3 regions of the Bacillus sp. LQ01 genome follow, and region 1 is predicted to be linked to each of the others. Evidence: riboswitches for the same ligand, from Rfam matches in the RefSeq annotation. Region 1 holds a riboswitch; each other region holds the start of a gene.
What was found. Region 1 has a riboswitch for thiamine pyrophosphate ahead of tenA (thiaminase II). Riboswitches for the same ligand answer to the same signal wherever they lie in the genome.
Positions count from the first base shown of each region.

Region 2: linked by a shared signal. The riboswitch ahead of AC22L0_RS24020 (MTH1187 family thiamine-binding protein) and the one ahead of tenA (thiaminase II) in region 1 are both predicted to bind thiamine pyrophosphate.
Region 3: linked by a shared signal. The riboswitch ahead of thiT (energy-coupled thiamine transporter ThiT) and the one ahead of tenA (thiaminase II) in region 1 are both predicted to bind thiamine pyrophosphate.

Region 1 covers NZ_JBYEZL010000001.1:1,724,781-1,732,441, forward strand. Annotated here, with positions in the region: gene AC22L0_RS08890 (lipoprotein BA_5634 family protein) at 1-241, shown strand, start outside; gene AC22L0_RS08895 (DUF3914 domain-containing protein) at 318-659, opposite strand; gene AC22L0_RS08900 (esterase/lipase family protein) at 939-2,180, shown strand; gene AC22L0_RS08905 (homoserine dehydrogenase) at 2,268-3,293, shown strand; gene pdxR (MocR-like pyridoxine biosynthesis transcription factor PdxR) at 3,383-4,831, shown strand; gene AC22L0_RS08915 (D-alanine--D-alanine ligase) at 4,836-5,750, shown strand; TPP riboswitch at 5,823-5,928, shown strand; gene tenA (thiaminase II) at 6,056-6,745, shown strand; gene AC22L0_RS08925 (DUF3937 domain-containing protein) at 7,143-7,406, shown strand.
Region 2 covers NZ_JBYEZL010000004.1:111,232-118,892, reverse strand. Annotated here, with positions in the region: gene AC22L0_RS24035 (ABC transporter ATP-binding protein) at 567-1,316, opposite strand; gene AC22L0_RS24030 (ABC transporter substrate-binding protein) at 1,313-2,311, opposite strand; gene AC22L0_RS24025 (ABC transporter permease) at 2,308-3,081, opposite strand; gene AC22L0_RS24020 (MTH1187 family thiamine-binding protein) at 3,053-3,373, opposite strand; TPP riboswitch at 3,475-3,576, opposite strand; gene AC22L0_RS24015 (non-ribosomal peptide synthetase family protein) at 3,629-7,210, opposite strand; gene AC22L0_RS24010 (methyl-accepting chemotaxis protein) at 7,347-7,661, opposite strand, start outside.
Region 3 covers NZ_JBYEZL010000002.1:62,709-70,369, reverse strand. Annotated here, with positions in the region: gene AC22L0_RS12665 (DUF4247 domain-containing protein) at 1-16, opposite strand, end outside; gene AC22L0_RS12660 (DUF4178 domain-containing protein) at 29-535, opposite strand; gene AC22L0_RS12655 (DUF350 domain-containing protein) at 557-961, opposite strand; gene AC22L0_RS12650 (PspA/IM30 family protein) at 1,041-1,706, opposite strand; gene AC22L0_RS12645 (lipoprotein BA_5634 family protein) at 2,110-2,688, shown strand; gene AC22L0_RS12640 (FeoB-associated Cys-rich membrane protein) at 2,725-2,895, opposite strand; gene feoB (ferrous iron transport protein B) at 2,909-4,897, opposite strand; gene AC22L0_RS12630 (FeoA family protein) at 4,894-5,121, opposite strand; TPP riboswitch at 5,316-5,417, shown strand; gene thiT (energy-coupled thiamine transporter ThiT) at 5,504-6,172, shown strand; gene AC22L0_RS12620 (sensor histidine kinase) at 6,381-7,661, opposite strand, start outside.

The sequences.
Region 1 (7,661 bases):
CAATCGTAAATATTCAACGGAATGGTATATGATTGTAGCAAAAAATAGTGTTTATAAAGAAATAAAGGCAAATGAAATGAAAATGCATCTTCTTCATTTGAAAAAATCACTAGGTGACGAAAAACCTAAAATGTCGACAGATAATACATTGGTTAATGAAAATGTCAAAGTAAAAAAGTTAATTAAAGGTTTGGAAGGAGAAGTATCTTTTCACTTTGTAACGATTGGCGAAAAACCTTAAAAAAGAGTTCGAAGTTGATAAAAATTTCATCAGCTTCGAACTCTTTTTAGTTTATAGACAAATCAATTATTATGCTTTACATTACTTCATTTAATCGAGTCTCACTCGTTTCTTCAATCGCATTTGAATTTTGAACTGAATTATTTTGTGCTTCTTTTTCTTTACGAGCCTTTTGTAGCATTTCAAGTATAATCCATAAAGGAACACCTTTATCCTTTAACATCTTCCATAAATCTAATTCATTAAATTTATGCTCAGGCTGTTTCATTTCTTTTTCAGATGAACGAATATCAAACTTGATAGGATCATTTATTTTCTTACTTTCAAGTTTAGTAGAAGAGATAGTATTATGCTCAAGAGTAGATGGAGTTATTTTAGTAGGTTGAGATAATGTATGAATATTTGATCCGATTTGCATGCTTTTTCCTCCTTTTCAAGCAATGAGATTAGTTTTCTTATGGTTTTTAAATCTTTTTAACATGAGGCAACTATATCTAATTATAAATTCAAATAAACAGATTTACAAGTTGTATTGTAAAAAGTAAATATTTACTTGAATTAATATTTATCAACATTTGTATATGTTTTCTATATATACAACGTATATAAAATACTTTACATTATGTTTAAGTTGTTAAAGTATTCTGTTAATTTTTTAAAAAAGAAAAATGTAAACGTTTTATTAGGGGGAGAAAGTATGGGGAAGTTATTTTTAAAAATATGTTTTTTCGCATTAGTGACCGTATGTTCATTCGCAGCGAAAATATCATACGCTGAAGAGAGGCAACAATATAATTATCCAATCATATTGGTGAATGGATTTGCTGGATGGGGTAGAGAAGAAATGCTTGGCGTAAAATATTGGGGTGGTGTTCATGATATACAGGAAGATTTGAAACGCAATGGTTATACGGTACATACCGCAGCTGTTGGACCTGTTTCTAGTAACTGGGATCGTGCATGTGAATTGTATGCACAAATTAGCGGTGGGACAGTAGACTATGGTGCCGTACATGCTGAGAAACATGGACATAATCGTTTTGGCAGAACTTATAGTGGTTTTGCGCCGAATTGGAGTGAAACAAATAAAGTTCATTTAGTTGGACATAGCATGGGTGGACAAACGATTAGAACATTAGTACAGCTATTAAAAGAAGGTAGTTTTGAAGAAAAGAATTATGTGAAAAATCACCCAGACATCAAAATATCACCACTATTTGAAGGCGGAAAATCATATGTTCATAGTGTTACAACATTAGCAACCCCTCACAACGGTACAACACTTGCGGATGGTAGTCTTCTGCTACCGTTCGTTAAAGATTTACTCATTACAGCTGCAAGCTTTGGAGGAAACAATAATTTATCATTATATGATTTTAAATTGGATCAATGGGGTATAAAGAAAAATGCTGGAGAGTCCTTTTTCCAATATAGTAATCGTATTCTAAATAGTTCACTTTGGAAAAATACAAAAGATATAAGTCAATGGGATTTAAGTACAGATGGTGCAAAGGAGTTAAATAATTGGGTAAAGACGCAACCAGATGTGTATTATTTATCCTATAGTGGACATGCATCACAAGCAGCACCTATAACAGGTTTACATTTACCGGATATTACGATGAATAAAGTGTTGATGGGGAATGCATTTTTCTTAGGGTCTTATGCGAGATATGAAGAAAACCGTCCGTTAGTTGATACTTCTTGGTGGCAAAATGATGGTGTAGTAAATACGAATTCTATGATTGCACCATCTTCTAATGTTGCTGTAAATAATAATGGGTCATTACAGATTGGAAAATGGAATCATATCGAAACGAAAGCGAATTGGGATCATCTCGATATGGTAGGATTAAGTGTTTCAGACTCATTAGGTTTTTCTAGCATTCAAGAGTTTTATAGAACAATTGCTGAAAAGCTATCACGTTTACCGAAATAGGTAATAATAAAGCGCTCTCGATGGAATTCGAGAGCGCTTTATATTATATTGAAAGAGGGATTTGGTAGAAAAATATGGGGGGATATTATGAAAATTCAAGTTGTATTATCAGGATACGGAACAGTAGGCAGAGAGTTTATAAAATTATTAAATGAAAAATATTCATATATATATGAAACATATGGGATTCAATTAGTTGTAAGTGGCGTATTAGGGAGAAATATTGCAATACATAATGAAGACGGCTTATCACTTCATCATTTATTGATGTATGGTGGCGGTACCGCTGCAATTGAAAAATATTTAGAGTATCATCCGAAGGAACGTGCAACAACTAGCATAAGTGGTACTGTATTGGTAGAATCAACAGTTACAAATCTTAAAGATGGAAATCCAGGGAAACAATATATGAAACAAGCGATTGAGAAACAGATGGATATAGTAGCAATTTCTAAAGGGGCGCTCGTTACAAACTGGAGAGAAATAAATGAAGCAGCAAGAGGCGCCAATGTACGAATTCGATATAGCGGTGCAACAGCCGCTGCATTACCGACCCTAGATATCGGACAATTTAGTTTAGCCGGTTGCAGTATTGAAAAAATAGAAGGAATATTAAATGGAACAACTAATTATATTCTTACGAAAATGTATGAGGAAGATATGACATTTGAAGAAGCATTGAAAGAAGCACAAGATAAAGGAATTGCTGAGACAAACCCTATATTAGATATAAGTGGTTCAGATAGTGCGTGTAAATTGTTACTTTTGACAAACAGCTTAATGGAAACAGAGAAAACACTTACTGATATACATATAAAAGGAATCGAGCACGTTACAAAACAGCAAATTAGAAATGCTAAGGAACAACATAAAATTATTAAATTAATAGCATCAACATATAAGGATGAGGGTGGCAATGTGAATTTAAATGTTGAACCGTGCGAAATAGAAAAAGATCATCCGTTAGCAAAAGTAAATGGGACCGAAAAAGGAATTACGTTCTTTACAGATACGATGGGACAAGTTACTACAATTGGTGGGGCTTCTAATCCACGAGGCGCTGCAGCAGCAGCTTTAAAAGATGTGATTAACTTATATCGAAAAGATTTGTAAGACCGTACCGCCCTTTATAAAAAATACATATGTCGTGGACCTTTTGAGAATGAAATAAATATGAAAAAATGATTGCAGGGGGTAAGGAATTGTTTAAGGATTTTAAAGTTGTTAAAGATCGTCCCGTTTATATTCAATTGAAAGATTATTTGAAGAAGATGATTATGAAAGGGCATTTGCTCGGGGATCAAAAAATCCCATCAACAAGGGAACTAAGTGAATTACTAAGTGTGAGTAGAAACACTGTACTCGCTGCTTATGCAGATTTAGAACAAGAAGGACTCATTTATGCAGTTAAAGGAAAAGGGAACTTTGTTGCGAAGGTGGATATATCTAACACTTCGTCTGTTGAAATAAATTGGAAAAATAAACTTAATACAGTGACCGCATTAGCGGATGAATTAGATTTAATGAAACATGGTGTTCGTTGGGAAAAGGGAATGATTGTCTTTAATAGTATAGCCCCGGATGAGAAGCTATTTGATGTTGAAAATTTCAAAAGAGCTTTTCTTACTCGTATGTCCATTGAAGGAGACATCGTATTGAACTACGGATATGCAAAGGGATATAGACCGTTAATGAATTATTTACTTCATTACATGGAAATGAAAGGTGTAGACATTTCGAATAAAGATATTCTAATTACAAATGGATTTACAGAAGGATTGGATATTGTACTCTCTTCTTTATCAAAAAAATCTGGTCGTGTCATTTGTGAGAATCCAACTCACCACGCTGCACTAAAGCTGTTCCGTTTACATGGACTTGAAGTTCATGGGATTGATATGCATGAGGATGGTATTGATACGAATGAAGTTGAAAAAAGTTTGCGTGAAAAAGATTTTGATTTTGCTTATTTAATTCCTTCTTATCATAATCCAACCGGTATTGTTACGAGTTCAGAGAAAAGAACGGAATTGATGAGGTTATTCTCAAAATACAACGTTCCTATTATAGAGGACGGATTTAATGAAGAATTACGTTATTCAGGTTCACATTTAGCTCCATTATTAACTTTTGCGGGAGCTGGCAATAATGTGATTTATATTAGTAGCTTTTCAAAGGTACTTTTCCCTGGTTTACGTGTAGGCTGGATTATTGCAGATAAAGAGCTGATTCATTATTTAGAAAGCGTAAAAAGAGCAAGAACGATTCACACATCTACGCTAGATCAAGCTGTTCTGTTTCAATATTTACATGAGGGATATTTTGAGAAATATTTAAAAAAGGCAAGATCTGTTTATAAGAAAAAATATGAGTTAGCTGTCGGGGCATGTAACCAGTACATTCATTTCAAAAGAATGACTGGAGATGGTGGACTTCATTTATTTATAGAACTAGAAGAGCATATGAATGCCCGCACACTTTTACAAAAGTGTTATGAGAAAGGCGTTACGTTTTCACCTGGAGATGTTTTTTACTCTGATGGAGAAGGAGCGAACACTTTCCGATTAGGGTTTTCGCGCTTGAAAGAAGAAGAAATAGTTCGGGGAATTAAAATAATTGGTGATACATTAAAAAATGAAATTTGGAGTTGAGAAAATGAAAATCGGTGTTATTATGGGCGGGGTATCGTCTGAAAAACAAGTTTCAATTATGACGGGGAATGAAATGATTGCTCATTTAGATAAAAATAAGTATGAAATAGTTCCAATTACATTAAATGAAAAAGTGGATTTAATTGAAAAAGCGAAAGACATTGATTTTGCGTTGCTCGCGTTACACGGAAAATACGGAGAAGATGGGACAGTTCAAGGAACACTGGAGAGTTTAGGGATTCCTTATAGCGGAAGTAATATGTTATCTAGCAGTATATGTATGGATAAAAATATTTCGAAAAAGATTTTACGTTATGAAGGTGTAGAAACACCAGATTGGATTGAACTTACAAAAATGGAGGATCTAAATCTTGATGAGTTAGATAAGTTAGGATTTCCATTAGTAGTAAAACCAAACTCTGGCGGATCGAGTGTCGGAGTGAAAATCGTTTATAATAAAAATGAATTGATCTCAATGCTAGAAACTGTATTCGAATGGGATTCTGAAGTAGTAATTGAGAAGTATATAAAAGGTGATGAAATTACATGTTCAATTCTGGATGGAAAACAGTTACCTATAGTTTCAATTCGACATGCAGCCGAGTTCTTTGACTACAATGCAAAATATGATGATACTAGTACAGTTGAGGAAGTTATCGAACTTCCAGCAGAAATTAATGAACGTGTAAATAAAGCGTCACTTGCTTGTTATAAAGCATTAAAATGTAGTGTTTATGCAAGAGTTGATATGATGGTGAAGGACGGAATTCCATATGTAATGGAAATTAATACATTACCAGGGATGACACAATCAAGTTTATTGCCAAAAAGTGCAGAAGCGGCGGGAATTAGTTATAGCGAACTATTAGATATGATTATTGAAACATCATTAAAAGTTAGAAAAGAAGAAGGGTTTTAAGGGAATTATATAACTAATTTTTTGACAGTTTCACGAAGTATGCTATGATGAATACATTATAAAAACAAAATATTTATCCACTAGGGGGGCCTTTTATAGGCTGAGATCAAATGTGATTTTGAGACTCTTAGTACCTGATCTGGTTAATGCCAGCGTAGGGAAGTGGGAAAGACGTTGCTATTTAATGAGTAAATAAATACTGTCAATTTCACTTTCTTTACGCCTGTAAAGAAAGTTTTTTTATTTTAAAGCGTTAATAGCTGTGGATAAATATCTATATTTTATATATTATTGGAGGGATTTAAATGACTTTTTCACAATCGTTACGTAAAGAAGTAGATTCAATTTGGGAAGCGAGTTTTAACCATCCTTTTGTAAAAAAACTTGGTGAAGGAACGTTAGATTTAGCTAGTTTTCGTTATTATGTGCTTCAAGATTCATATTATTTGAGCCATTTTGCTAGAGTACAAACTTTAGGAGCTGCGAAAGCTCTTGAATTAGAGACGACAGCTCGTATGGCACATCATGCTCAAAATACATATGAGGCAGAGTTATCTTTACATGAGAATTTTGCTAAAAAGCTAGGGATAACAAAAGAAGAAAAAGATAATTTTATTCCTGCGCCAACTGCATATGCGTATACTTCACATATGTATCGTGCTGGGTATGAAGGGCATTTAGGAGATATCATTGCAGCAATTTTACCTTGCTATTGGTTGTATTATGAAATTGGCGAACGCTTAAAAGAGTGCCAGCCGGAAGAGCCAATTTATAACGAATGGATTTCTGCTTATGGATCTGATTGGTTCCGTACGCTAGTTGAAGAACAAATTACACGTTTAGATACTATCGCTGAAAAAGTAACAGAGGCAGATCGCAAACGTATGAAACAGCATTTTATTATTAGCAGTCAATATGAATATTCATTTTGGGAAATGGCTTATACATTAGAAAAGTGGCCAGTGGATACAGACGTAAAAGACGTAATTGGATAAAGAATAGAAGTAATGTTATAGCTAGGTATGGATCATACCTAGCTATATATTTTTTCTTGTCAAATTTGCGTAAAGTCATTAGTGCTACTGATATGGCGAAATAGAATATCGATAATTTAGCTCATTTACTTGTCTACGCATTAACTGGATAAACTTCTGTCACATTTATTTTACAATCAAAGAACGTAAATGTTGGTGGTATGAAGTTAAATAAGAAAAGAAACCCGAGCTGTTAGCTGTAACGGAGTTGTTTTTTCTTTGCAGGAATTTCTAAATTATCATGGAGTGTTGTTAATACGATATGCAAATATGCATATCGTATTTTTTTGAGTTCTTTATGTGTTAAAATTAGATATAGAGATATGTAAATATAAAGAAGCAAAAGCAGGAATATCCAATGAATTTTGAGAGGTGTTATATGTTTACAAATAAGAAATTAATTCGATTTGGTTTATCGTTGTTTGTATTTTTAGGGATAATTAATTTTACAATCAGCTATTTCCAAACATATCTTGAAACAGCAGCAGATATTAAATGGGTAATTCCAGAAATTTGGAAAACTATTTTGCTAGATGTTCCTCAAGGTATACTTGTTCTTTTAGGCGCAATTGCTTTATATGATTTCACAAAAGAGGCATCACAAAAAGACGCATCAATCTAAGTGTGTCTTTTTTAATTAACAATTTCATAGAGAGCTTTGCTGGAGAAATAGAATGAAAAGCCCTAATTAGGGCTTTTTTTGTTGGAATTTCTTAACCGTCATAAAAACTGGTCACTTGGAGGTGTTATAGCGAAAGCCACTTACAGTACAGAAAAATCTAAGCAGCAGACGGAAATATATAGGATATGGATCATAATTATTGAGAAATTAATTGAACTTAGTAAGTATGAAGATATGACGCTAGAATTCATATTT
Region 2 (7,661 bases), on a different contig from region 1:
CTTTTAATTTTATGAAAAATCAAAAATATCACGATAACCTATTATAATTATATTTAATTTCTAATATGAAGTTTATATGAAGTTCATTTGAATTTTACATGAATTTCCTTTAATTTCTATTGTCTTCCTATAATATCCATATTATCCTTTACATAAAGGAATTATTTTTATTCCATTTTGAACTATCTATATATATAAAGAAAGATAGTCACCTGTTAGGGAAAGGCTTTCGTATTATAAATATAACAAAAGAAAAAGCACGCTTATAAGCGCACCATAAGAGTGCTTCTTCATACAATTCTCATGTAAGAGTTCTCGAAAATCATGTTAATCACAAAGAAAAGGCATTAGCTCATAAAAGCTAATGCCTTTTCTTTATTCATATTGTTGAGTATTCCATTCTTCTATATTTCATAATTTTGTTATCTACGATTCATAGAAAGAAGGTTCATGTGAGACAATTAAAACCGTTCCTTTGTATTGTTGTAACGCTTCCTGTAAAGCCATCTTAGTTTCTACATCCAAATGATTAGTCCGTTCGTCTAAAATTAAAACATCAGCTTTTTCTATTTTTTCATATAAGGAGCTAACACACTTAAAATCTCTTCTTTATCCTTTTTTAATTCGAGTGATGTTAACATATCCATCGTTCTCGGCCTAGGTAATTTCACTTGTACCTCGCCAACTATTGACGCTGGTCTTTGAGATAAAATAAATACGCGATCTGAAAGCAAGATTGCCTCATCTAAGTCATGTGTAACCATAACGATTGTTTGCTTCTCTTGATGCCAAGAGTTTAAAAGCCAGCTATGTACTTCCATTTTTGTAAATGCATCTAATTTACCAAAAGGCTCATCAAGCAGCATAATTGGCTTTTCACATAAATATGTGCGCAGAAAACTAATTCTTTGACGCATACCACCAGACAATTCATCTGGATAATGGTTTGCATATTCATCTAGTTCGAACTGCTTTAATGCTTCCATTCCTTCTGTCAGCCTTTGTTTTTTCGGCTTTCCTTCAATTTCTAACGGAAGAACGATATTTTGCAAAGCTGATCGCCACGGTAGTAATAAATCTTGTTGTGGCATATAACTAACAACATCTTGCTCTTGTACTTGCTTATCGTTATACGTTACGTTCCCGCTTGTTGGTTTTTCAACATTTGCAATCATGTTTAATAATGTGCTTTTCCCGCAACCACTCGGTCCTACAAAGGAAACAAACTCTCCCTCTTGTATAGAGGCACTAATATTCTCTAATACATTCTTTCCGTCGAAAGATTTCACTATATTTTTTATTTGTAATCCGCTCATTTTTCACTTGGAAGGAATTCATTTGTAAAAGCATCTTTTACATCGATTTTCTTTTTAATAACTTTGTTGTCATATAAGAAATTCATGTAATTCGTCCAAATTTCTTCCTTCTGTACTCCCCATGCTTTAGCATCATCTTGATACTTCGTACTTAACCATTTTTGGCTTTCTTGAACTAAATCTTTATTCACATCTGGAACAGCTTTAATTAAAATATCAGCAGCCTCTTTCGGTTCCTTAATTGCAAAATTATAACCTTCTGTCGTTGCACTCATAAACTTTTTCACAAAGTCTTTATCTTGCTTCGTATGTTTTTCACTCGTAATAATAACAGGACTATAGAAATCAAGCGCTGGATCTAAGTCCTTCACCATAATCGTATTTAACTCTTTTCCTTGACGCTTCGCTTCAATACCATCCCAACCGTAATAAATCCATTCGAAATCTGCATCACGGCCAATTGATTTAAAGAAATCTGTTTGTCCTAAGATGATTTTTTCAACTTTATTAAAATCAGCTTGATGTTTATCCATAATCGTCTTTAATGTCGCTTCTTCTGCTGGTCCTCCCCAGCCGCCGTAACGTTTACCTTCAAAATCTTTCGGTGACGTCATATTGTCTTTCTTAAGCGATGCAAACGCTGAAGTGTTATGCTGAATAATCGCTCCTACAGATACAACAGGAATTCCTTCTACACGAGCTAACGTTACATTTTCTTGTGCACTTATTGCGAAGTCTGCTTTTCCTGATGCTATCATTTGCTCTGCTGTTACATTGTCACCTGGTTGAATAATTTCTACATCTAATCCTTGCTTTTTGTAATAATCTTTCGTTTTCGCTACATACAAGCCAGTATGATTCGTATTTGGAAACCAATCTAATACTACTTTTACTTTTTGATCTTTACTTGCACTTTCTTCTTTCTTCGCCGGATTACATCCAGCCACACCTACCGCTACTAAGGCAGCTAACATAACTTTCAAACCTTTTTTCATTTTCTGCCGTCCTTTCTATATATCCATGGTGCTGTTATTCTTGCCATAAACTCTACGATAAAATACAGGCATAATGTCACCATAACGATGATTGCTGCAACACCAAATACTCGGGCAGTCAAAAAGGATTTTGTAGCCCTCGTAAGCATAACGCCTAATCCTTCACTTGCACCGAGCCATTCTCCGATAATTGCCCCCATTACGCTATATGTAACTGCAATTTTTAAACCTGAGAAAAAGTATGGGAGCACTGCTGGAAATTTTACCTTCTGGTAAACTTGCCATTTCGTCGCCTTCATTGTTTGTAACAGTTTCAGCATATTTTTATCTACTGTTTGAAAACCTTCTAAAATACTAAGCGCAATTGGGAAGAAACAAACGAGTATTACGACCATTACTTTCGGCAACATCCCATATCCAAACCAAATAATAAATAGCGGTGCAAGTACAACAATTGGAATTGTTTGCGAAATAACGAGCAATGGATTTATTAAAATACGAAATAACGGTATAACATCCATAATAATTGCGATGCTCGTCCCCAATAAAATTGCAAAGAATAGTCCAATTATAACTTCCTGCAGTGTTTGCATCGTATTTGGTAATAGTAAATCTTTCATCCCAATTAATTCTTGAACAATGGCAGAAGGCTTTGGTAAAATCCACGGTTCGATTTTAAATAATGAAACAGATCCTTCCCATATCGCAATGAGAAGGATAAGCCAAATAGTTGTAATAAGTTTAGATTGCTTCTGGTTTTGCATATTCATCACGGTACTTCCAAACCTTTTCATCTATCGTTACACCAGTGCTTGGACGATAATGGATTTTAATAGAAGTAATCACTTCTTCTGCTCCAGCATCGACGCAAGCTTGTTGCGCACGTTTAACGACATCAAGAAGTACATCTAATTCTCCTTCCAAAGTTGTTTCCATTGCCCCTACTTCATAACGAACTCCCGATTGTTGCACAACTTCAATTGCTTTATCGACAACAGAATATACATCTTTCGTTTTCGCTTGTGGTACTACTGAAAATGACATTGTAACTTGTTGTGACATAATAAAATCCCCCTTATAAAATTAAATTTCAAAAATAAGAAAAGGCTTTCCTACTGCGTAGGAAAGCCTTGTATGCAAGTTATTACAGAATAACATATGCTACATCACTTTAAGTAACTCCCTACGCTGGCATTATCCAGATCAGGTTGAGGGTCGATGTTTACTTACATCCTCTCAGCCAATTGGCTCCCCGGTCCTTAATTCGTTTTCATTGTAGCATGATTTATTTTATTGAACAAACAAAAGCATGCATAATCATTTCATTATTTTTGGAAAATAACCAACTTTTTCACCATGAGCTAATAACTGCTGTATAAATTCTTTATTAATTGCTGGTACTATCAATTCTTTTTTCTTAATCCATTCATTCGTTCTACGTGTACCCATTACAATTTCAGATTGCTGTGCTCCATCTCCTGCAACTTGAGAAGCAATTAACTCTGCTATTACTTCATTTCCCTTCGCTAATGCAAGTCCGGTATTTACATATTCTGAAAGTGGAACCATTTCAAGATTGTATCCACACTCTCCAATTAGCTGTATAAATTGTTCAAACTCAATTTGATGTGGATGACAAATATGTAACGTCTCTCCTACAATTTGCGCATCTTGTAAATACGATACAATTGATTTACTAGCAAAATCAATTGGTGTGAAATCAACTTTCCACTTCACATTTGGTGCTTTCCCAATTAATAGCATTGTTTTAATAAGACGATAAAATGCGTTTCCTTCAATATTTTGTTGGAACGAACCTGTTTCTGAATGACATGCTAAATTACCTGCACGATAAATATTTCCGCGCAAACCATTTTTCATTGCTTCACGAACAATGTTTTCCGCTTGTAGTTTACTATTTGAATATACATTCTCTAAGTCTACACTGTAATTAAAATCACCAGTTTTCATGTATGTATCCCATTGATCTACCGCTAATTCTAACGGGATACCAATTGTAGAAATAAAATGGAATGTAGCACCTTTCTCCGCTAATGCTAGCATACGGCTAGTTCCTTGGACATTTATATTTTCAAATTGTTTTACATCTCCAAAATGTCTTACATCTGCACCGCAATGAATTATCGTATCCATCTTAGAACTGATGAACATAAATTCTTCTTCGCTCATCCCAAGATACTCTTCTCCCAGATCACCAGCTACGGCCTGTATACGCTGTAACCATTCTTCACATATATCATTAAAGTAGCCTGTTAATGTATCTATAATTCTTTGCTGCACATCTTTGGTTGGTCTTACTAAACAATAAATAGTAGCAGATGTATCTCTCAACAATTCATATAATATGTGTGATCCTAAATAACCAGTAGCTCCTGTTAAAAAGACATTTGAAATCTGGGTTTCTTCCAAAACGTTTGCATACGTGATAGTATCTGGCTCGTGAATCACTTTATATTCACGAAATACTTCTTCTTTCTCTACTTTTACTTCTCGCTCAATTCGAGCTAATCCATATATCGTTCTTTCTTTAAAGAAATCTTGAATTGTTAAATGTGAGAAATCTTCTTTTAACAATGTTAAGACTCGTAATACTTTTAATGAATGTCCACCAATTGTAAAGAAATCATCATGCACTCCAACTTTTGAAATTCCTAATACTTCCGCCCAGGCGTTCGCTATTTGTTTTTCTGCTTTATTAGAAGGTGCAACATATTCTTGTAGCCGAACCGGTTCATACTTTTCTTCTAACTGAGCTAACTTCTTAACATCAATCTTTTTATTAGGTGTAAGTGGTAATTCATTAATATAAATTAGTTTAGATGGCACCATATAATCTGGTAATTGCTCTTGTAACTGATAAACTAATTCTGGTATTTCTTTTTTATTTAAAGTTGTATAGAACGCGATTAAATATTGGCTACCTTCCTTACTCTTCTTAGCAAAAACAGCATTTTCTTTTATATTATGATTTTGAGAAATTTTACTTTGGATTTCTCCTAGTTCAATACGATGTCCTCTAATTTTTACTTGATCATCTTTCCGATGTAAAAACTCTATATTTCCATCCTCTAGCAACTTAACGATATCACCTGTTTTATATATATTAACTATAGGATTAAAAGGGTTCGGAATAAAAGCTTCAATTGTTTTATTAGGCTTATTAAAATACCCTTTTGCTAATCCCACTGAATCTATATATAATTCACCAGGTACACCAATTGGACAAAGATTCATATTCTCATCCAAAATCATAACTTGATAATTAGCACATGGTTTACCAATGGGAATACTCGCAACATCCTCATTTAACTGACTAGGTATTTTATAGGTTGTCGTCACTACAGTACATTCTGTCGGTCCGTATACATTATAAATTTCAACATTTGTACCTATTCTTTCTCTCCACAATTTAATAACCTCTACAGGTAACATTTCACCACCAATCGCAATTCTTTTTAGGGAAGCTAGCTTATATATATCTTCTTCTGCTAAATAAGTTGCTACTTGTCGAACAAAAATTGTTGCTAATGCCAAGATTGAAGTTGCTTTCACTTTATAGATTGCATTTGCAAATGCCTCTACAGACAATCGCTCTTCCTCTAATAGTACATACAAGTTTCCTCCGCAGAATAAAGAAGCAAATGACTCCCATACAGAAGCATCGAAACTAAAGGAAGGAAATTGAGCAAATACATCCTCTTCTGTCAATTCATATTGCTTTTTCATCCAAGTGTACAGATTAACAACGCCTCTATGTGCTAACATCGTTCCCTTTGGATTCCCTGTTGAACCCGATGTATAAATCATATAAGCTACATCATCACAATGAATAGACAACTTTACATCTATATCTTCATAAGTTTCACTATCATACAATGAAACTGTTTGAACCCCATCACATGTTATAGGCGTCTCTTTCATCAATATAACTTTCGCTTGGCTATCTTGAATAATGTACTGTATTCTACTTTCCGGATAATCTGGATCAATCGGAACATACGCTGCACCAGCTTTTAATATAGCTACCATACTTACTACTGTGTCTATGCTACGTTTCATAAATATTCCAACATAGTCTCCTAATTGGACGCCGTTTTTAATTAACATATGAGCTATTTGATTACTTTTTTTATTTAGCTCCTCATAAGTTAAAGTACCTTCCCTTGAAGATAAAGCTATACGATTTGGAAATTGAGCAACAGTATTATAGAACATATCGACGATACTTTTCTCAGGATATACTGCTGTCGTATCATTCACTTGACTATAAAGTGCCATCTCGGCCTCTGTAATAATATTAAAATGTTTTATATACTTATTAGTATTTTGTGATATATCAACTAAAACACCTTGTATTTGTTGTGCATAACGAGTAATCGTTGTCTCTTTCCAATTAACACTATTAAATATTATTTCTACACTTTGCATATTTTTACTAAATACAAATTGTAATGTATTCGTGTCTTTTAGCTCATAATATGTTTCACCAATAATAATAGGTGACATTTCATATAATGTATTACCGTTTTGAAACTCTTCTATTTCTTCCTCATTCATTTCTTTAATTTGCTCCAGTTGCTCTTCAATTTGTAAATTTAAACTTTCATAGGAGAGAAAATTAGAAACTTCAATAGTAATTGGAAATAAATTTCCTCTTACATGATAAAGCACGACAATATGTTTTTCTTTAGAAATATGATATAACCACGTTGCAGTCGCTCCTATTAAATCTACAATGTGAGTCAAATTTGAAAACAGTTCCGTTTTCCTTTTTATCCTAAGTTCTGTTCCTTGCACATCTTTAGGTATTTTAATACTTCCTTCTACTTTTCCTAAAAATTCTTTTACCATCTCATTATAAGAAATTGCTAATTTCATATTTATGTAAATTCCTCTCTTAAATATAATAAAGGTGTGAAAATTCACACCTTTTTCATCCCTTATTAAAGGGCAGATTCGTTCAATTCATAATCAGTAGCGGAGATACCCCCTTGATTAGAATTGAACTTTCTCCTTATTCGCTTTTAAACTCACCAATAAGCTCTTGTAATTCCTGAGAAAGCCAACTTAAAGAAGTCGCTAATTCTGCAATATCTTGTACTGATATTTCTTGCTCTTTCATGCTTTCTTCAACATTACTACTGCTGTTGGCATAAGTATTTGCAATATGTGATAATTCATTTACGACTTGAACAATATTCTGGCTATTTTGTAAAATGTCACTCGAATTACCGGAAACAGCTTTTACTTGATCTGTAACAGATTGCGCTGATTTTGAGATTTTTTCAAAGAAATCTCCACTACTTTGAACAAGCGAAATTCCAGTTTC
Region 3 (7,661 bases), on a different contig from region 1:
ACAATCGGTTTGACATGATTACGCCCCCTTACGTTGCTCTTATAATTTGTACATCAGCAGGAATGATTGCTTCTCCCTCATACATCATTGTGCGACCATTTTGCCATTCAATACGCAATAATTTTCGATTGTCTGATTGGAATTCCCATACGTACTGTTCTTCTGAAGCTGAGAATGGAGTTTTTCCCATAACAACAACACGTCCGTTATATTGTTCTTCCATATGGTACTCGGTATCATCCATTTCAATTGTCGTCGGAATTTCATCAATTGAATCTAAGCGACCATCAATTGGTGTATATAATTTGTAATACGTATTTTCACGATCTTCAATTTTTAAATAACGAATGTCTTTTCCATCTTGCAATGTCAAAACAATTTCCTTACGCGAATGCATACTCGTTTTCCCAATTAATTCATACATAACTAATGACACTTCAATCATATCGCCAGGAGCTAACGTTAAAAGACTCTTTTCCGGCTTCGGTGGCTCTGGGCTTTTCATTATATTTTTAATTCGTTTAAATAAACTCATGATCTACCCCTCCTTTTCTCTTTATAAACAAGCACCTAAAATTAGTGCACCAACAATATGTAATGATCCGGCTAACATCGCATGTGCAACGCTACCTTCTTTCGTACCTTCTTCTAAATCAAGACCAGACATTTTCTTTAATACAAATTCGATAAACATTTCTACCACTAATAAAATAACGAAAGAAACTGCTGAAGCAAGAAGTGCCTGCCATAAGTCATTTGCTTTCGTAATTGATTGGGATAAAATGTACCCTTGTGCAAATAATTTCATAATAAAACGAGTTGTTACAGCTGTATTTCCATTTTTAATTTCTTTTAAATCATTGTATTTTGTAAAAATTGAATCAACCCACATAATTGCAAATAAAAGTACTGCACTCGCTCCAGTCCATACAAGCATGGCAACTACATTCATCCATGTCATTGCAAAACCTCCTCTAAATATAATAGAAAACCGACATGAATATATTTAGACATGTCGGTTCATTTGTCTTTATTCTATATTATTTCTCATACTGCTTCATAATACGAGCTAATTCATCGTCAACAGCAGAATTTTTGTTTAAGCTTGCGAATTCATCATCTAATGATTTTTCTTTCTTATAAACTTCACCGCTTGCTTCTGCTTCAGCCTCTAATTGAAGAGCTTTCTCTTCCATACGGCTTAAACCAGCTTTTGCTGAGTTTGAATCAAATCCAGACATCGCCTGATTAATATTCTTTTGTGCTTTCGCCGCATTTACACGCGCTACAAGTGTCTCACGTTTATTTTTCAGCTCATTTAATTGCTTACGCATTTCTTCTAGCTTTAGGCGCAGGTTATCAGCAGCAGCTTTATTTTGCTCATAGCTTGCTTTATACTCATTCATCTTTTGTTCTGCGTTTTGTTTTTCTTCAAGAGCACGACGCGCAAGATCTAAGTTATTAGCTTGAACAGCCATATGAGCTTGCTCTTCACGTTTTTTCACAAGTGCTTCTTGCTCTTCAAATAATATTTTGAATTTCTTCTCAAGCGCGATTTGAGCCGCTACACTTTTCTCTGCTTCTTGTACATCCGCTTGCATATCACGTAAATATTGATCAGTCATCTTAACTGGATCTTCCGCTTTTTCAATTAATGAATATACATTCGACATTGTTAAATCTCTTAATCGTTTGAATACAGACATCTAAATTCCTCCTATGATATACCTCATATTTCAAATTCACTACTTGGAAAACTGAAAAATCTCCCTTTACAGTAAAGAATATTCATTTTTACAGCCTATGTGTTTATTATAACAAAACTAATATGTCCTTACATGTTATTTCCAAAATACATCCATTATAATATGACATTCTATATACAATATTGTATTTCTAATATATTCTCATTATCCCTCTTTGAAATTAACTTACTTTTGTGCAATTTCACTAAATTACATAAGTGTAATGTTACTGTAAGCTAACTCGATAGTTGCATTCTGATATTTCTTATACACTAATACCAGAAGCAACAAACAAGCTTCTTCACTTGTAAGCAATAATACAAAAATTGTATTTAATATAAAACATATAAAAGGAGAAATCATCATGAAAAAATTAGTAGGAATCGGATTAGCAGCAGCAATTTCACTTGGAGCATTATCAGGTTGTTCTTTATTAGGAGAGAAAGCGAACGGTTTTGTACTGTACGGCTCAGAAGAACAAGTTCAGCAAATTACAGATAAAAACAAAAAAGAAGTGAAAGAAAAAGACTTCTATAAAATGAAAATGACAACATTAGATGGTAAAAAAGTTCTTGTAATGGATAAGAAAACTGGTGAGGAACTAGTGAAAAAAGAGTTACTTAGCAAAGTTGATGAAAAAGACAACACGAAACCACTTGATAAATTACCAGCTGTAACAACAGAACAAGGTGTATTATTTGCAAAAGAAAAAGTAGAAAATGCTACACTTGATGGAGCGAAATTAAAATATGAAGGCAACACAATTATCGGAAGTGGCCGTGCATATACAGATATGTATGCGATTGTCGATGACGCAACTTACAACAATGTAAAAGGTGATGAAAAATCTGTAGGTGTATTAAAATTTGATAAAGACCCAAGTAAAGAATTCCCTGGTTACAACGGCGTCGAAGCTTCTCAACTTGTAAAAATTAAAAAGTAAAACAAAAAAGCTTTGCGACATTCGCAAAGCTTTTTTCTATTTATTATGAGCAACTTGTTCCATATCTGGACTACAAGTTTTCGACTGACATGACTTATTTAAAGAACATGCTGCGCATTTTCCTTTTTTACTTCTCTTTACAAAATTAACTAACGTGTATGCTGCATAACCAAAAATGATAGCTCCAATTATAATATTGACCATCATTATACATCTCCTTTTAGAATCCTAGTAAAGATCCAACTTGGTATATAATAAGCGTTAATACATAAGCAACAACAAGCGGGTAAACGACTGAGAAAATCGTCCATTTCGCTGATCCTGTTTCACGTTTAATAACAGCCACCGTCGCTAAACATGGAACGTATAATAAAATAAAGAACATAAATGCATAAGCTGATAATGCTGTATAATGTGCTCCCATTACGTTTCCAAGCACATCTTCTTTAACTGCATAAATAATTGCCATTGTTGAAACGACAACTTCCTTCGCTAAAAATCCTGTTAAAAGGGATGCTGCAGCTTGCCACGTTCCAAAGCCGAGCGGTGCAAATAGCGGTGCGATAAATCCACCAATCATCGCTAAGTAACTGTCTCCCATATCAACACCAAATCCTGATGGACCTGCATAGTTTAATAACCAAATGACAACCGAACCACCAAAGATGAATGTACCAGCTTTACGAACAAATCCTTTTCCTTTCTCCCACGTGCTCAGCCATAATGTTTTCGCTTGTGGCACACGGTAAGGCGGTAATTCAATTACGAAAATAGACTTTTCCGCTTTCAAAATCGTAAGAGACATAATTTTTGTAACTAATAACGCAAGAACAATCCCTGCAACATATAAAGAAAATACAACAGTCGCCTGACTATGCGGGAAGAATACGCCCGCAAATAATGCATATACAGGTAATCGTGCTGAACAAGACATAAATGGTGTTACTAAAATGGTAAGTAAACGTTCTTTCTCCTGTTCAATCGTTCTCGCAGCCATAATACCTGGAACGTTACATCCAAAACCGATAATCATCGGAATAAAAGCTTTTCCGTTTAAGCCGAAAAACTCCATAATTCTATCCATAACAACTGCAATTCGCGCCATATACCCTGAGTCTTCTAATAATGAAATGAAAAAGAATAGTGCAAAGATTTGTGGTACGAATACTAATACAGCACCAACACCGGCAATAATACCTTCTGTAACGAGTGCTTGAATAAAATGAGAAGCTCCAATACTTGTAAGTCCAGCCGTCACCCAATCCGTAAGCTGGCCACCAAAAAACTCATCTAACATATCAGATAAAGGTGTACCAATCCACGTAAACGTAACCTGAAAAATAAAAAACATAACTGCTAAAAAGATTGGAAGTCCTAAAATTTTATGTGTAATTAATCTATCAATTTTTTCTGAAAAAGGAATTTTTCCTTCTTTCTCATGCTTCATAACATTTGTTTTTAACTTTTCAATATACGCTTCACGAGTTTTGTAAATGTGCTCTTCTAACGTACAATCAAGTTTTCCTTCTAAGCGAGATCGAATGGCTATGAGTTCCTTATAAATTGGTAATGCTTTCATTTCTTTTTCTACTACTTCGTTATTGCTTAAAAATTGAAGTGCTAACCATCTCGGATGCTCGTAATTCGCTGTCTCTAAAAGAGCAATTACTTCTCCAATTCCTTCATCCATTTGTACACCATATGAAATAAGGAATGGCTTTTTCTCTTTTTTGTCATTTTCTTTAAGAGTCGTAAGCAGTTCTTCACAGCCTTTTCCACTTCTTGCAACAACAGGAACGACTGTTACACCTAATAGTTCTGATAATCGTTTTACATTAATGACAATTCCTCTTTGCTTCGCCACATCAACCATGTTTAAACCAATTGAGACTGGCTTACCAAATTCAAGTAATTGCAACGTTAAATGCATATTTCTTTCAAACTGCGAGGAATCTACGATATTTAACATATGATTAAATTCTTCTGTTAATAGAAAGTTTGTTACAACACCTTCATCACGTGAAACTGGATTTAAATCATAAACACCTGGTAAATCAATTAATGTTCCTTGTCTATCTTTTAATTTACCAACCTTCTTTTCTACTGTTACACCGCTCCAGTTTCCTACATACTCATAAGAACCAGTAAGTGCATTAAATAATGATGTCTTCCCTGTATTCGGATTCCCTAGCAAAGCTACCTTATTCACGCTAATTCCACCTTTATCATTTTCGCGTCACAATGACGAATACTAATTAACTGTCCACGACACTCCAATGTACAAGGACCTTTGAACATCGCTTTCTGTTTCAGGCGAAGTTCGCTTCCTTCAGCAAGACCGAAAGCAGCTAGTCTACGCTTTAATAGCTGATCTAAAGACTGAATACTTTTTACTAACACTTTCTCTCCAATTTTAATATCTACTAAACTCATAACCTTCCCCCTCAGAAGAGAATGATAATTATTTTCAAAAAAATTATACCACACCCAATTTCTCTTGTACTATACCCTTTTGCTTCATATTTATTAACATTTCGCTACAATTCTATTTCAATTATTGTCATACTGTATTCGTTTGCCATTCTCATCCATTTCGCTTACAATAAACAATAGCAAATAAAGAATCTCGTTATCACTGGGGGAGCCATGCCGCTGAGAGGGAACACTTCGTTCCGACCCTTCGAACCTGTTAGTTAATGCTAACGCAGGGATTGTGCAAACGTCCGAAATACATACCTCATTTTTATTTACGTATTTCGTATCCTCCTATGATATCTATTCTTTTTTGTACAACTTGGATTTAGGGGGAGACAACATGCGTAACACCAATTTACAAGCGATGATCGAATCTGCTATTCTTGCAGCCTTCGCCATGATTATCGATATTTTACCATTATCACTTAAACTTCCAACAGGCGGTTCTATCTCATTCGCTATGATTCCTATTTTTATTATTGCTTACCGCTGGGGCTTTAAATCAGCTTTCTTAGGTGGTTTAGTTTGGGGACTATTACAAATAGTCGTGGGGGATGCTTATATTTTAACACCTGTTCAAGCATTCATTGAGTACTTCATTGCCTTTGCTTTTATCGGATTTGCTGGCTTATTCTATCGTCCAATTCAAAAAGCACTTTTAACGTCTAATGAAAATAGTGAAGAACATTCAAGTTTAGGTAGTCGCAATGAAAAACCTTCAGCAAAACAAAACCATGGTAAGAAAATCCTTGTTTACATTATCCTTGCTACATTTGTCGGTAGCTTTGCTCGCTATTTCTGTCACTTTATTGCCGGTATTATTTTCTGGGGACAATATGCGCCGAAAGGTCAATCAGCTGTGTTATATTCATTAATCGTAAATGGAAGTACAATGCTTGGTTCTTTTATTTTATGTACAGTTTTACTTATATTTTTATTCCTCACTTCCCCACGCTTATTCAAAAGCATCAGTGCTTATCAAATGAATACACAAAAAAAGGGCGCTTAATGAGCGCTCTTTTTTCATATCGTAATATTAATTAAAAATACAATAAATGCGCAAAAGAAAATAAATACCATTATACTTAGCCAATTGCTATGCACGGTTCATCGACTCCTTACATAACCTCATTTTCTAACCAGATTATATCGCTTAAAAATAAAGATTAGGTAAAGATAATATGAAAATAAATTAAAAAAAGCGTAGCATGCATTATCTACGCTTTTTTCGGTAAGTAAAAGTAAAATAATACACCGTCTTCTGTATTTTTCACTCCATATTCAGCATCGTGTAATTCTAAAATATTTTTAGAAATAGCAAGCCCAAGTCCCGTCCCACCTTGTGAACGCTGACGAGCTGTATCCACTCGATAAAAACGATCCCAAATTTTATCTAATTGTTCTTCTTCAATGTGAGTACCTTTATTTTCAATGCACACTTTTATACGATCCTTCTCATCTATTGTAGAAATAATAATATCTTCTTTATTTGGTGTATAACGTATGGCATTCGTAATGAAGTTAACGATGACTTGTTCAATCCGGCCTTGATTTGCAATCACTTCAAATGAATGTATATTTTTATGAACATGAAGTTCTTTTTTCTCTATTTCCACAGATAGATGTTCACATATATCTTCAATTACTGTATCAATATAAAACGAAGACTTTTTCATTTTATATGTACCAGATTCAAATTTAGCTAACTCAAGCATATCCAAAATTAAAGTATCCATTTTGTCTACTTCTCTCTCCATCGCTTGAAAATAATACTCTTTTTTATGCTCAGCTACCCCGTCTTTTAAAATGGAAATACAACTTTTCATAATACTTAGCGGTGTTTTTAATTCATGCGAAACACCAGAAATGAATTCTTTCCGTGTATTTTCTAACTTTCTTTCCTTTTCAATATCTTCTTCTAACTGTCCAATATGGGAATGGAGTTTATTTGATAGCACATTAATATTTTTCGATAAATCTCCAATTTCATCTTTTGAAGTAATCGGTATTTTTTCTGTAAAATCTAATTGTGCTATTTTCTTCGTCGTATCATTTATTTTTAATAACGGTTTGGCAATTTGTTTTGAGTAATAGAACGAAGCTAAAAAAATAAGAACAACTACAAATGCAATGATATAGATATAGTAATCTTGCACCATTTGTACAGCTTCATCTACGGGCTGTAAAGAAGCCATCGCATAAATATATGTTACTGATCCGTCTTTTTCTATTGGCTTGATTAATAATTTATATTTAATATCATTTTTTTCATAGTCCATTGTTTGTGTTGTATATTGTATGGGCTTGCTCTCTTTTAATAATAAATTAGTTTGAAATTCTTTTATGCTATCTAAGAAGATGCCATTTTTATAAATTGGATTCACAGGACCTTTTACATCTGGTAACTGTACTTTTGTAACACGTCCTCCTATGTAAACATTTAATTCTTGAGCAGCTTGCTCCTGAACAGCTGGTTTCTTTTCCTTAACAAGTTGTTC